DNA from 2 places in the Cohnella herbarum genome. Region 2 is predicted to be linked to the other one. Evidence: riboswitches for the same ligand, from Rfam matches in the RefSeq annotation. Region 2 holds a riboswitch; the other holds the start of a gene.

Region 1 (6,571 bases), 1.1 Mb from region 2:
AATAATATTCGACCGGCTGCAGCGTTTCGTGGTCGCGGTACAAGCCGATATGTCCGACCTTAGCCGAAGGAATGATTTTCAACACGCCGTCCACCATGCCGAGTCCCGCGCGAAGAATCGGAATTAGTCCCATCATTCTCCCCGCGATGACTTTCCCCTCGGCGCTTTGAACGGGCGTCTCTACGCGAACGGTGGATAGCGGAACATCCCTCGTTATTTCATATGCCATAAGCATGGCCACTTCGTCGACCAGCTCACGGAATTGCTTTGTATTTGTCAGTTTGTCACGGATAAAAGTGACTTTGTGTTGGATCAACGGATGATCGCAAATGACGAGACGTCCCATAATGTTCTACCCTTTCTTATACGAACCGACTGCGTCGAAATCCGTTCGCCGGCCGTTCTCCTATGTATGTTGCCCGTACATTATATCATTGTCTCCGAATAGGTGCATAACATCCGTAAGAACTCGCTCGAAATTCGTCGAAGCGTCCCGATCGGCCGCTTCGTTTCAGTAACCTTATGATAGGCGCATGCATAGCTTGAATTAGATATCCCTAGGAGGAATGCCAATGCAGGCCCGCGCGACCGACAATCCCGCGCAAGTGTACAAAGCGGATAACCAATGGTCCGAGCAAGTGCGCCAAACCCGGAAGAAGCTCGCCGGCATATGCGGACAATGCATGAACCGCAACGTGCGCGTGCAAACGATAGACGGCCATACGTATGAGGGGGTCGTAGTCGGATCCGATCAATCCTATCTGCATATTATGACGAGCGACGTACGGTTTTTCGGCCCCTACGCTTCCAATGCCATCCTTACCCTGGTTTTGTACGAGTTGCTTGTTATTACTTTGCTCATCTAATAACAAGCGGTCAGCTCGACATGCAAAAAAACCGGAAACCCAGCATCGGGTTTCCGGTTTTGAATTATCCTTATCTTAATAGCCTAGCGTCGGGTACAAAGGATACTTCGCCGTAAGATCGGCTACGATGCCGCGAGCTTTCTCGAGCGTCGCTTCGTCTTTCGTGTTCTTGAGCGTCAACGCGATGACTTGAGCGATGGTCTTCATCGCGTCCGGCCCCATGCCGCGGGTCGTGATCGCCGGCGTTCCGATGCGGATACCGCTCGTGATGAACGGGCTGGTCGGATCGAACGGAATCGCGTTCTTGTTCACCGTGATCGCTACGGAATCGAGCACGTGCTCGGCTTCTTTGCCCGTAATGTTCAGGTTGCGCGTGTCGATCAGCATTAGGTGATTGTCCGTACCGCCGGATACGATGTTCAAGCCTTCGGAGACAAGCGCCTCGGCCAGAGCTTTCGCGTTTACGACCACGTTACGCGCGTACTCCTTGAACGAAGGCTGGAGAGCTTCGCCGAGGGCTACCGCTTTAGCGGCGATGATATGCATAAGCGGACCGCCTTGCGTGCCCGGGAATACGGCTTTATCGATCGCCGCCGCCCACGGTTGACGGCAAAGGATCATACCGCCGCGAGGACCGCGAAGGGTTTTGTGCGTTGTCGTCGTGACGAAATGCGCGTGCGGTACCGGGCTCGGATGTTCTCCGCCGGCAACGAGACCCGCGATATGGGCCATGTCTACCATGAACAGCGCGCCCACGTCGTTGGCGATTTGTCCCATTTTCTCGAAATCGATCGTGCGCGGATACGCGGACGCGCCCGCAACGATCAAGCGAGGACGGTGTTTGAACGCGGCTTTGCGAACTTCATCGTAATCGATCGTGAACGTTTGATCGTTCACTCCGTAGGCTACGAAGTTGTAAAGCAAACCGGAGGCGTTCGCGGGGTTACCGTGCGTTAAGTGGCCGCCGTGCGCAAGGTTCATGCCGAGCACGGTATCGCCCGGCTTCAGAACGGCAAGATAAACGGCAAGGTTCGCTTGCGCGCCGGAGTGCGGCTGCACGTTGGCATGCTCGGCGCCGAACAATTCCTTGGCGCGGTCGCGGGCGATTTGCTCGGGAATATCCACGTATTCGCATCCGCCGTAATAGCGTTTGCCCGGATAACCTTCCGCGTATTTGTTCGTCAGCACGGTGCCCATTGTTTCCAGTACCGCTTCGCTTACGATATTCTCGGATGCGATCAGTTCGATGTTATCTTGCTGGCGTTTCAATTCCAAATTAAGGGCTTTGACGATCTCAGGGTCTTGTTTGCGCAAATTTTCCAACATAGTCGTAAATCCTCCCAAGGTTTTATAATAAATTTCTGATTACTCGCACGTTGTCGTTGAAGAATCGTTCGGCGAAGCGTTCGCTTGATCCTCGCGCACCGTTGAATAGACGGCGCGCGCTCCGCCGATTAATCTCGGACGAGTCGTCGCCATATTGACTCTCGCTTGCCCGATCGAACGGATCGCCGGCCTTAAAGGTATCGCGACCGGTCGAAGATGCATCCCGATCAGCGTTTCGCCGATGTCGATGCCGGCATGGACCTGTACGGCTTCGACAAGGCAAGGCTCGTCGAGCTGACGATAGGCATGTGCGGCCATCGAGCCCCCGGCTTTCGGAACGGGAATCGCCGATACCTCGACCCAGCCTTGCGCTTCCGCAATGCCGCGTTCGGTTACTAGCGCCCGATTCAGATGCTCGCAGCATTGCCAGACGACGTGGAACCCGAAGCGATTCCGGACCCGCTGTACGCCATCATAGATTTGCTCGGCCACGCTCTCGGCGCCGGAGGAACCGATTCGATGGCCTTGGACTTCGCTCGTGCTCGCTCCCACCACAATGACGTGACCGGGACGCACTCCGCCCGTCTGTACCAATTCGACCAGCAGTTGCTCGACTTGATCGGTGATGGACCGAGAATCCTGTGCCATGGCATGACCTCCCAACATCTCGAAGTACCTCTGAAGACATTATAGGTATTATACCTGAATTGAAGATACTCAAACAGGTCGGCCTATCTGCCGCGAGAGAGATTTCGTCGAATGATCGCCTCCGCTCCTAGTATATTACGAGCGATTAAAGACAAAAAAGAGCAGACGTGCTCTCGCACGTTGCTCTTTGCCCAGGCGACCGGCCGTCATTCCGATGCTCCACCGTGGTATGCTCCACTTGTCGTCGCCAGTTACATCGGAACCTTGAAGTTGTAGTTTTATTTTACACGAACCTCGTACCAAAAATCAATCATCGACTTTAAATAGAGGGCCCAATGATCTCCCTGCTCGATCGGCGATTAAGGCTCCCTGTCCCATTTATCGACCAACGTCATCAGTACGTCTTCGATCTCGTCGGCGCACTGCTCGTATAACGACAAAGGCCCGCCGAACGGATCCGCGATATCGAATCCCGGAATACGGCGTTGCAGTTCGAACAATCTCTCTCGCTCCTCGGGCGTCAAATTCTGACCCAACGCTTGTCTTACTTGCCATTCCGAATACAATCTCTCGGCTTCAGCTACATCGTCCATGATGGGATCTCCGCGCAGTGCATATTCCTTCAACGTGTAAGTTTTGGATAACGCTTCGGGAAACCGTTCCAGAATCGCCCTTTTATGCCCGGCCGTCATCGTTAAGATGAGATTCGCCCATAACACCTCGTTCGCGGTTAACACGGTAGACGATCCCGGCAACGCCAAGTTTCTTTTCCTCAAAGTTGCGGCCGCGTGAGCGGAAATCGGCAATCCTTCGGCCGTGGCAACGCCCGCCGAACGGATTTCGAGAGGTTTCCCGCTGCGGGCGGCTAAATCCCTGAGCATCGCTTCGGCCATCGGGCTTCGGCAAGTATTACCCGTACATACGATCAAAACGCGGTTCATTTGCTTTCCCCCCGTATTTCTGGATAGATTCTATCTCGCTTATATTAGAAATAATAGCCCAAAAGCGAATAAAATGACACCGCCAAGCGCTTCTCCATATCCTCCCAAGGCACGGCTTGCGCGTCTCCCCAACATTAAACCCGATACGCTCATAAGTCCTCCGAAAAATCCGAACATCAGAACGGTGAGCAGAACGTGCGTGGAAAACATCCCAAGCGATATTCCGACGGAGAAGGAGTCGATGCTAACGCTAAAAGAAAATACGAGCATCCCCCATATGGTGCGATGATCGATCGAATCCACGGCCTCCCCGCGAAGAGAGCTATATACCATATGCCCTCCAAGCAGCAAAAGCAGCGCCCCTGCCACGGAAGTCGCGATTCCGCCGAGCAAGCCGCTCACGTATTGTCCCGTTATCATCCCGCCGAGAGGCATCAGCACATGAAAGATGGCGATAATCGTGCTTAGTTTCAAAATATCGTAAAGCCGTACGCCTTTCAAGCCGATCCCGACTCCCAGAGAAAATGCATCCATGCCCAGGGCGACCGCCATGACGAGAATGGTTAGCAATTGCCCGGCTGACGCGGACGCGTCGAACATAGGTTGTCCCTCCCCCGCGCAACCTCATTCGTTATGCTAGCTTAACGATGGTTGCCGTCTTGTCCTCTTCCAACATATGCGGAGGAGAAGACGAACATGCAAGGGGATAACGGCGGTTACAGGATCGTTAGTTCGTTGCCACCCGCGGCTTTGCGCAAACGGTTCATAAGAGCGGCGCCGATGCCGGCTTCGGAATAACCTTCGGCGACGATGAAATTCAGGCCGCGCTCGTCGCATTCCCGTAATAATGCGTACAAGGATTGCGCCGCTTGGCTGGGTTCGTTGCGGGAGCCGCAATCGAACACCGCTTCGGCCCGATAACGGGATGCGTTCTCCGAGCAGGCTAGAACGGCTACTCGAAGGCCGAGCTTCGTCGCTTCGTCGGCTTTCTCTTGGACGATCGACAACTGCTTTTCTTGAGGCCCCGTAACGAGCAGCATTTCGCCTTTAGGCGCATAATGCGTATATTTCACTCCCGGAGAGCGGGGAGCATGTTCGTCATCGGCACCGTTATCCGAACCAATCTCTTCGGGCGATTTTTCCACCGGCTTCAAGACGTCCGCTAGCGACCCTACCGCGGATATCAACTGCTCTCTCGTAATGCCGCCCGGCCGAAGAATATGAACTTTACCGTCCAGCACCCGAACGACAGTCGATTCTAACCCTACTCCGGTAGCTCCTCCGTCCAGCACTCCGTCGATTCGTCCGTCCAGATCTTCCAAGACGTGCCGCGCTTGCGTCGGGCTTGGACGGCCGGAGCGATTAGCGCTTGGCGCCGCGATCGGGCAACCCGACTTCTCGATGAGCGCTCTCGCGAGTTCATGCGCGGGAACCCGAACGGCTACCGTATCCAACCCTGCCGTAACGAGAGGGGAGACGGCTCCCGGTCGGACGGGAAGCACCAACGTCAGCGGCCCCGGCCAGAAGGCTTGGGCCAATGCTTCTTCCACTTCGCTAAGCCTATCCGTCAGCTCGTATACGTCTTCGCTTCGCGCCAGATGCACGATAAGCGGATTGTCCGACGGCCGGCCTTTGGCCGCGAAAATCCGTTCCACCGCTTCCGTGCTCCGCGCATCCCCTCCGAGCCCATAAACGGTCTCCGTCGGGAAAGCAATGACGCCGCCAGCGGCAAGCGCCGCGGCGGCTTCTATTATTCCGGCCCGCGTTTGCTCGGCGGGCCAATATATCGTCTTTAGCTTCATGTCGCGTCCATCCTCATCGGTTGCCTTGGCAGGCAAAGCAACTGTCCTGTCTCATATCCGCTATTATAGCACAGCGTTTACGAGAACAAGGAGGCGATGAACGCGAACAGCTTCCGAAGGACTTCCCACAAGAAAAACTTCGCCTTCGGCTCTTCCGCATCCGAGTCTCCGTTCGCCGCCTTGCCAGCGGTCGCTTCTGCGGCTCCGGACGCCTTGTCGTCGCTCGCGGTCGCTGCCGTCAAGCATAGCGGCGGAAACAATACGCACCACCAATTTCTTCCTTCGCCTTTGCCTAAAGTAATTCGCAGCGCTTCGTAATCGCCCGCCGAGTATTCGGATCCTTTGAATGTTTTTTCCGGAAAAGGAACCTTTGCTAAAACAACCTTCCCGCCGTATGACACTCCGGCTTCCTTCAAACTATCGTTCACCATCCGCTGGATTCGCGGCAAATTTTTGTTGATTAAATCTCTCGCTTCGTCGTGGGTCGATGGCATCGCGCCCCAAGATTCGATGAACGTTGCCACTTCGTCCCTCACGTTATTTTTAACGGATTGATCCGAATCTTTATCGGAATTGGCGATAATGCGAATGCGAATCGCGTCTTCGGGAATCGCGTCGCCCGAACTGGCCGATGCCAACTGTGCGACAATTCCGGTCAAGCATAGGAAAAGTGCAACTAAAATAATAATTAATTTACTGGCTTGACGGAAAAAAGTGGAATAGGAATGATGGCTAATACGCATAGATTCTCGCTCCTTGGAGCACCCGTCGGTGCAGCGCTATGCGTTCCGGAACGTCTTAGCCATCATTATGTCCGGATTTGAACTCTATAAACCTACCAAGGGATTTTTTTCAAGATTAACAATACTAGAGTCGGCTCATAACCGTTTCGAGGGACAGCCGCGCGATTGCGACGCGATGGGGATCGGCCTGACCGGGACCTCCTCCGAAATGATGCTTCCGCAGAACATCGGTATCCTTCAGCAGA
Region 2 (6,571 bases):
AGTCACAAAAACGGACAATGTAACACTTTTCTACCTATTTGGATTAGCGGCGGATGAGGTTATTGACGGCGCGCGGCGTACATAATACCCTTTGTTTCTAGGCTCTGTTTATTGAAAGGGGGGAAATGTGCATGGGGCGGTTGGCGAATATGTGGAGAGTAAGCTTCCGGAGCATTTTCTTCCGTTTCATTATTTTGTTCGTTTCGATTTCCGTGCTCATTCAAATCATTAATTTCGTGACCTATAACGTGTATCTCCAATACGTTCAAACCCGAATCGAAAGAAATTACGACAGTTCGCTTTCCAACGTGGCCGCTTCGCTTAACCATCTGTTCGAGGGTATTTACCAATCCAACTTTTTGCTTTCGCTCGATCCGAGCGTTCTAAGCGTTTTCTCCGGGGAAGGGGATGCCGAGGGAACGGCCAAGTACGCAGATATTAGCCAAAGCGTTCGCTCTTTGGCGCGGATTAAATACATCGACTCCTCTATCGACAGCGCCTATATCTTTAAACGCAAAGACGATTTGATCATCAGCAACGAGGGGACTTACTCGGCATCCTACTTCTATGACAAAGTGTATCGTTTCGAGGAGTACCCGGCCGAATTCTGGAAAACGCATAGCTCGGGTTACAAGCTGTTCTCCATATTGCCTCCATCGCAGACCAGCGGATCGGAACGTAATGAAGGCAAGGTCATTATTCCTATCGTTCAATCGAAGATCGCCGAGTACTGGTCCAACAATCTGTACGTGATCAATCTGAATGCCCAATACATCGTCCGACTGCTGCAAGATTACAAGCTCACGCCGGGCAGCGTGTTGTTCATCGCCGACAAGAACGGGACCATGCTCGCTTCGTCGGAGCCGGATTTCGTTCGCAATCCGGAGTTGCAGGCTTTCATGGGCAGCCTTCTCGAAGCTCCCGATTCCAAATCGCAAGCGGTTTATAAAAAACAAAAAATGAGGGTCGTCACCCTCAATACGAATTTCTTCTATAACGACGTCGTCATGATTGCCGGGGTACCCGAGAACGACATCCGCAGCAGTCTGAGCAATATGGAGAAACTAAGATGGGTTTCGGCGATCTTCACGCTGCTGCTCAGCTTGATTCTGTCCGTTGCCTTCAGCAAAAACCTGTACGCGCCGATTAAGTCGCTCGTCGATCGCCTGAACGGACCTCAGACGAAAGGCAAACGCTCCATGAACGAATTCGAATATTTGAACGACGAAATCGGACGAATCATGAACAACGTGCAAACGCTGAATCAGCAGCTTTCCTATGCGCTCCCGCTCGCGAACGAGCAATTTTTGGTGAAAATGCTGAAATACAATTACCTATACGACGACGTCAGCGTGGAGGCCTACCAGAAGAACGGCAGCTTCTCGTTCGAGAACGATCATTTCATGATCGCCTTGTTCCAGTTCAACTTTCGCAAGCCGTTCTATGATTCCTTCAACGAATCGTTTCAGAACGATTCGTCGAGAATGCTAACGAAATTGCTGACGTCCTTGCTGCCGATGGACTATCCTTGTTACTTGCTGGAGATGGATTCGCATTTGTTCTGCTTGTTGGTGAACGTTCCCGAAGGGGCCGATCAAGTGTTATATCAAAAGTATTGCGAGGATATCGTGGAACTGTTCCGCAAGGACGAGGACTTCCTGAGGGTTCATGCGGGCATCGGAAGCGTGCGCAGAGGATATAAGGGCATGCGGCAATCGTACATCGAAGCGATGAAGGCGCTCTGGCGCATCTCGCCGTTCGACGGGAAACGGGTCTATACTTTCACCGAAGCGGACAATGAGCACGACGTAACGAGATACTTGTTAAGCAAGGAGGACGAGAACCGATTGTTCAATCTTCTTCTGTCCGGCAAGAAAGAGGAACTGCACGGTCTGTTGAAGCAGATTATCGGCCACAATTTGTCCGCCGGGATCACCGCCCCGTTACTTCGCGAATTGTATATGAGGTTCTACATGATAGGGCTTCAGGTTCTGAAGCAGCGGGACAGGGAGCTGGACGGAGAAATCGGCAAATCGTATACGGGCTTCATCTTGTCCAACGAGTCTCCTTCCGTCGACGAGATTACGGAATCGATCTTCGCTTACTTCGAGAATGTCGCGACCGTCTGCGGCGAGAGCCAGGACAAGTTCGACGTCGGGTCGTTCAAAGCGTTCATTAGCCAGCACTATCACGAGGATATCCATCTTGAGATGTTGGCCGAGAAATATAACACCTCCGCGCAATATATGTCCCGGTTGCTTAAGAGAGAGCTCGGGGTAGGCTTTCAGGAATACCTGCTCGATCTTAGAATCCGCAAAGCGAAAGAACTGCTGGCCCAATCCGAGCGGAAGATCGGCGACATCTGGGAGGCCGTCGGCTTTAACAACCGGAATACGTTCATCCGCGCGTTCAAGGGGAAAGAGGGCATTACTCCGAGCGAGTATCGCAGCAATATGAGCAAGTGAGTTTATCGTTTTAGGGTTGGCCATGCTTTCCGTTGGACATGGCCAACCCTCTTTTATTGTTGATGTTTGCTATTTAGCTAATTTTTCAGCGGCTGCAACGGTGTGCTTGAGCAATGCGGCTATCGTTACCGGCCCGACCCCTGCGGGGACGGGAGTAATCGCAGAAGCTTTAAGCAAACAACCATCATAGTCGACATCCCCTATGTTCCCCTCATTGTAACCGGCATCCAGTACAATTGCTCCCGATTTTATCCAATCGCCTTTAACAAATCTGGGCTTACCGACCGCTGCTACTACAATATCGCCTAAACGGACAATATCTTCTAAGTTCGTTGTTTTGGAATGGCATGTCGTCACGGTCGCGTTTTGGTTTAAGAGCATGATGGATACGGGTTTTCCAAGGATCGGGCTTCTCCCGATCACGACAGCATGCTTTCCTTCTATTGAGATATTGTAATAGTCTAGTATCGCAATGATCGCTGCCGGAGTGCAGGAAGGGAAGTCGGCGAAACCGAAGGCGTTTTGAGCGAATCCCAGAGTGGTCACTCCATCTACGTCCTTTTCAATGCTTATAGCTTCAAATGCGGCCCTTTCGTCTATTTGATGGGGAACGGGATGCTGCAACAATATTCCGTGAACGTTGGGGTCGGCATTGAGTTTACGAATAGCTAAGATTAATTCACCCGTTGATGTATCCTTAGGAAGATCTAATCGAATTGATTGGATACCGAGTCGCTTGCATGCGTTTCCCTTCATCCTTACATAGGTAGCCGATGAAGGATCGTCACCGACTAAAATAGTCGCTAGGCAAGGAACGATTCCTCTTTTCGCTAAACTCTGGATTGCCCCCGACAAGCTTTCTTTGATGTCTGTCGCGACCCGATTCCCATCCAAAATCAATGTTTCCGGCAACATTTCATCATCCCTCTCTATTCGGATCAAAACATAAAGAGGCAAGGGAAGACTCTCCCCTTACCTCTGCCCAGGCGTACGGCTAGATATCTATGCGCTCCCTCATGGTTACCCATGTTCCGCCAGTGACACATAGTTGATTTGTGACTTAATCATAGCAACGAAATACAAAATTTTCAATAATGGACTTTTTGCGAGAAGCTCCATCAGACCTTGGTCGGTTGAGGCCGATAAGAGCTTCCGAACATATCTTTGCGTCGATATGCACTAAGAATAAGACCGACTGCCGCCAATTCGATCACCATGCCGGAGCTCCAATTCATAATCGGCAGCCTCAGCCCGAGTATTGGCAGCAATCCCGCGCACATCAGCAAATTCCATGCCAATTGAATGCCCAGTACCGCTATCAAACCGACCACCAGGTTTTTGGCATAAGAGTCTTGAAGCTTGGCTCCCATACGAGCTATCCTTACGACGAACAAGAACGCAAGCAAGGCGACGGCAATACCGAACACCCAACCGAAGTTGTAAACCAAGTAGGAATAGAACAGTTCGCTCGACGCTAAGGGCAACTTATCATTAACGATGCCGAAGCCTTGCCCCCACATGCCGCCCGATTGAATAGCTTCCACGGAGCGTAATACCAAGTAGCCTTCTGTCTGCGCATGCGTATCCGGATTCAAAAACGCACTCAATCTGCTCCATTCATAATCGAACGACCCGTTAAGAAGTACCGGAACCGTCATAAGAACAAGCGCGCTCAATCCAGTAATCAATAGCTTCATTTTCCCGGATACCAGCAGAAGAACGGCTAAACCAAAGCCATAAATTAATAAATAGGCGAAAGCGGGCGCCGGTACGTATAATAACGCGGGAATTAGCATGAATAAGACGGCGTCTTTCCCAAGCTCTACGGCTTCCTCGCGCAAGCCTTGCGCTGCGGGTTTCTTTCTCTGCAGCATGCCGGCAATGGCGATAAGGAGCAAATAAGGCGAAGCCGCATACACATTGAAGTTGAACGGACCTAAGAGAAGCCACTGAGTAACGCCGTTTACCTGAACGCTTTGCCAATGAACCGCCGCCATGAGCAGCAATGTCGCTCCGTACAAGACCCAGGAGTAGCGAATCAGTTTGCGATAATCGACAAAATAGAGCCCGATCATAACCGCGACACCTACGAAGCCGTAAACAAGTTTGCGGTCGATCATGCCGTCTACGGAAAGGCGCAACGTAAACATCGATACGAGTCCGATTAGAAACATTCCGGCAACCAAAGCGATGACGCCCCATTCGGGCTTAGGCTTATGCGCGGTATGTAGTTGCTTGCCCACCTGCTCGGGATCGCCCATGTGCCGCAGCGCCTCGATCATCGCCTTTTCTTCCGGCATACCGCTCTGCGCAACCCTCTCCGCGGTCAGTTCCTCCAGATGGCTGAGCAACTCGTGTCTAATCTCCTCGTGCACTTCTTTGGCCTTTACTTGCGCGCATATTTTATGGAGATAGGCGTTGACCTCCGGGTGACGTTCTAGGCTGTGGCTCATGCGTGCCCCTCCCCGATGACGCGCTCGACAGTCGTCCGAAACAAAGACCATTCCCGTTGTTTCTCGCCAAGCTGCTTGCGTCCTTCTTCCGTAATCCGATAATATTTGCGCTTCCGGCCGCCTTCCTCGTTCCAGTACGCCTCCACGAACCGTTCGACTTCAAGCGTATGCAAGATCGGATACAGCGTTCCTTCTTTTAGCGTAAATACGCCGTCCGATTTGCGTTCGATTTCTTTGGTTATCTCGTACCCGTACATATCTTTTTGCCCGAGTAGCGTCATGATGAGGATGACGGTACTGCCCTTCATGAGTTCCTTATTGATTTTCATAACTTTTTCCCTCGATCTCATATTGTCGTTTATCTATGCATCGTAAATCTATGTATTAGTGTAAACGAGAATTTGCGGATTTACAAGTCAAGTCCATACAACCGGATTTTTGGCTACAACAAAAGAAAAAGAAAAAGAAAAAGCGAAACAGCGCAAGCGTTAGAAGATGAACTTCTCCGTGCGCAGTTTCGCTATATTTGTGACGCTTTCTTGATCAGAATTTACTTCATGATCATAACCGGAATATGCGCATGAAGGATGACGTTGTGGCTGACGCTGCCGACCATCAATTCCTTGAAGGAGCTTAGTCCCCTGCTGCCCATGACAATGAGATCGCAGTCGCTGTTCTCGGCATAATCGATGATCGCTTGAGCTGGAGAACCCGCGAGTACGACCACGTCCGACAATGGCAAATCCCCCGTAATTTCCTTAACCTTGTCGATAATCGCGTTACCTTGCTCCCTCACTTGATCTTGGTAGGCATCGGGCTGGGCGAAGGTCATGTCCGCAAGGACAACCGGCTGAAGATTGATGACATGCGCAACGGTGAGCTGTGTGGCGGCGTTTCCCTTAACAAGTTCGATGGCTTTATCCAACGCTCTCGCGGATGATTTAGAGCCGTCATAGGGGACTAGAATATGTTTGAATATCATGCTGAACCCTCCGATAGTCATAGTAATCAATATTAACCACATAGGTGGCCAACTTAAACAGGCTGGAATAGGAACGATGGATGGTTAGTTTTCCACGATTTACACAATTTCACTCAAGCGAGTAGCCCTTTTCCCCGAAAAAAGGATATAGTTAGTACATGGCATTTATTTTCCGGAGGTTAGCAGCATGATGAATGTGGAGAAGCAACAACCCAAGCTTAACGTTCCGGTTACGGGACTCGAGAAAATGCTCAGTGCGGCGACGCTTATCGCGATGATTTGGTCGATTGTTTACGTTTGTGTGCAATGGACGGATATGCCGGACAGAATTCCTATTCATTTCAACGGCAAAGGGCAAGTCGACGGGTGGGGGAGCAAGTGGACGCTGATTATCCTTCCGATCGTTTCTTTGCTTTTGTATAGCGGATTAACCGTTTTGTCCAAATTCCCGCATGTTTATAATTATCCCCTTCCGATTACGGAACAGAACGCGGCAGCGCAATATTTATTGGCAAGGAAACTGCTAGGCTGGATAAACCTTGAAGTCGTTGCGTTATTCGGCTACATCACATGGATATCCGTAAAAGTAGGCAAAGGTTACGGGGATGGGTTAGGGTTATGGTCTTTGCCGATTATTTTGGGTGTCCTCTTCGGAACGTTAGCCATCTATT

The links. A riboswitch is a leader RNA that binds a small molecule or an ion and turns the genes downstream of it on or off. The one in region 2 is predicted to bind ZMP and ZTP.
Region 1: another riboswitch for ZMP and ZTP. It lies ahead of HH215_RS20475 (TIGR01440 family protein); the one in region 2 lies ahead of HH215_RS25170 (bifunctional 5,10-methylenetetrahydrofolate dehydrogenase/5,10-methenyltetrahydrofolate cyclohydrolase).

Annotation. Positions count from the first base shown of each region.
Region 1 covers NZ_CP051680.1:4,786,295-4,792,865, forward strand. The annotation lists gene upp (uracil phosphoribosyltransferase) at 1-346, opposite strand, end outside; gene HH215_RS20465 (LSm family protein) at 573-866, shown strand; gene glyA (serine hydroxymethyltransferase) at 942-2,189, opposite strand; gene HH215_RS20475 (TIGR01440 family protein) at 2,232-2,840, opposite strand; ZMP/ZTP riboswitch at 3,023-3,105, opposite strand; gene HH215_RS20480 (low molecular weight protein arginine phosphatase) at 3,200-3,781, opposite strand; gene HH215_RS20485 (manganese efflux pump MntP) at 3,821-4,381, opposite strand; gene HH215_RS20490 (L-threonylcarbamoyladenylate synthase) at 4,498-5,583, opposite strand; gene HH215_RS20495 (stage II sporulation protein R) at 5,661-6,326, opposite strand; gene thrC (threonine synthase) at 6,451-6,571, opposite strand, start outside.
Region 2 covers NZ_CP051680.1:5,899,519-5,906,089, forward strand. The annotation lists gene HH215_RS25165 (helix-turn-helix domain-containing protein) at 132-2,465, shown strand; gene HH215_RS25170 (bifunctional 5,10-methylenetetrahydrofolate dehydrogenase/5,10-methenyltetrahydrofolate cyclohydrolase) at 2,535-3,380, opposite strand; ZMP/ZTP riboswitch at 3,439-3,517, opposite strand; gene HH215_RS25175 (FtsW/RodA/SpoVE family cell cycle protein) at 3,584-4,918, opposite strand; gene HH215_RS25180 (PadR family transcriptional regulator) at 4,915-5,247, opposite strand; gene HH215_RS25185 (universal stress protein) at 5,469-5,900, opposite strand; gene HH215_RS25190 (DUF1648 domain-containing protein) at 6,088-6,571, shown strand, end outside.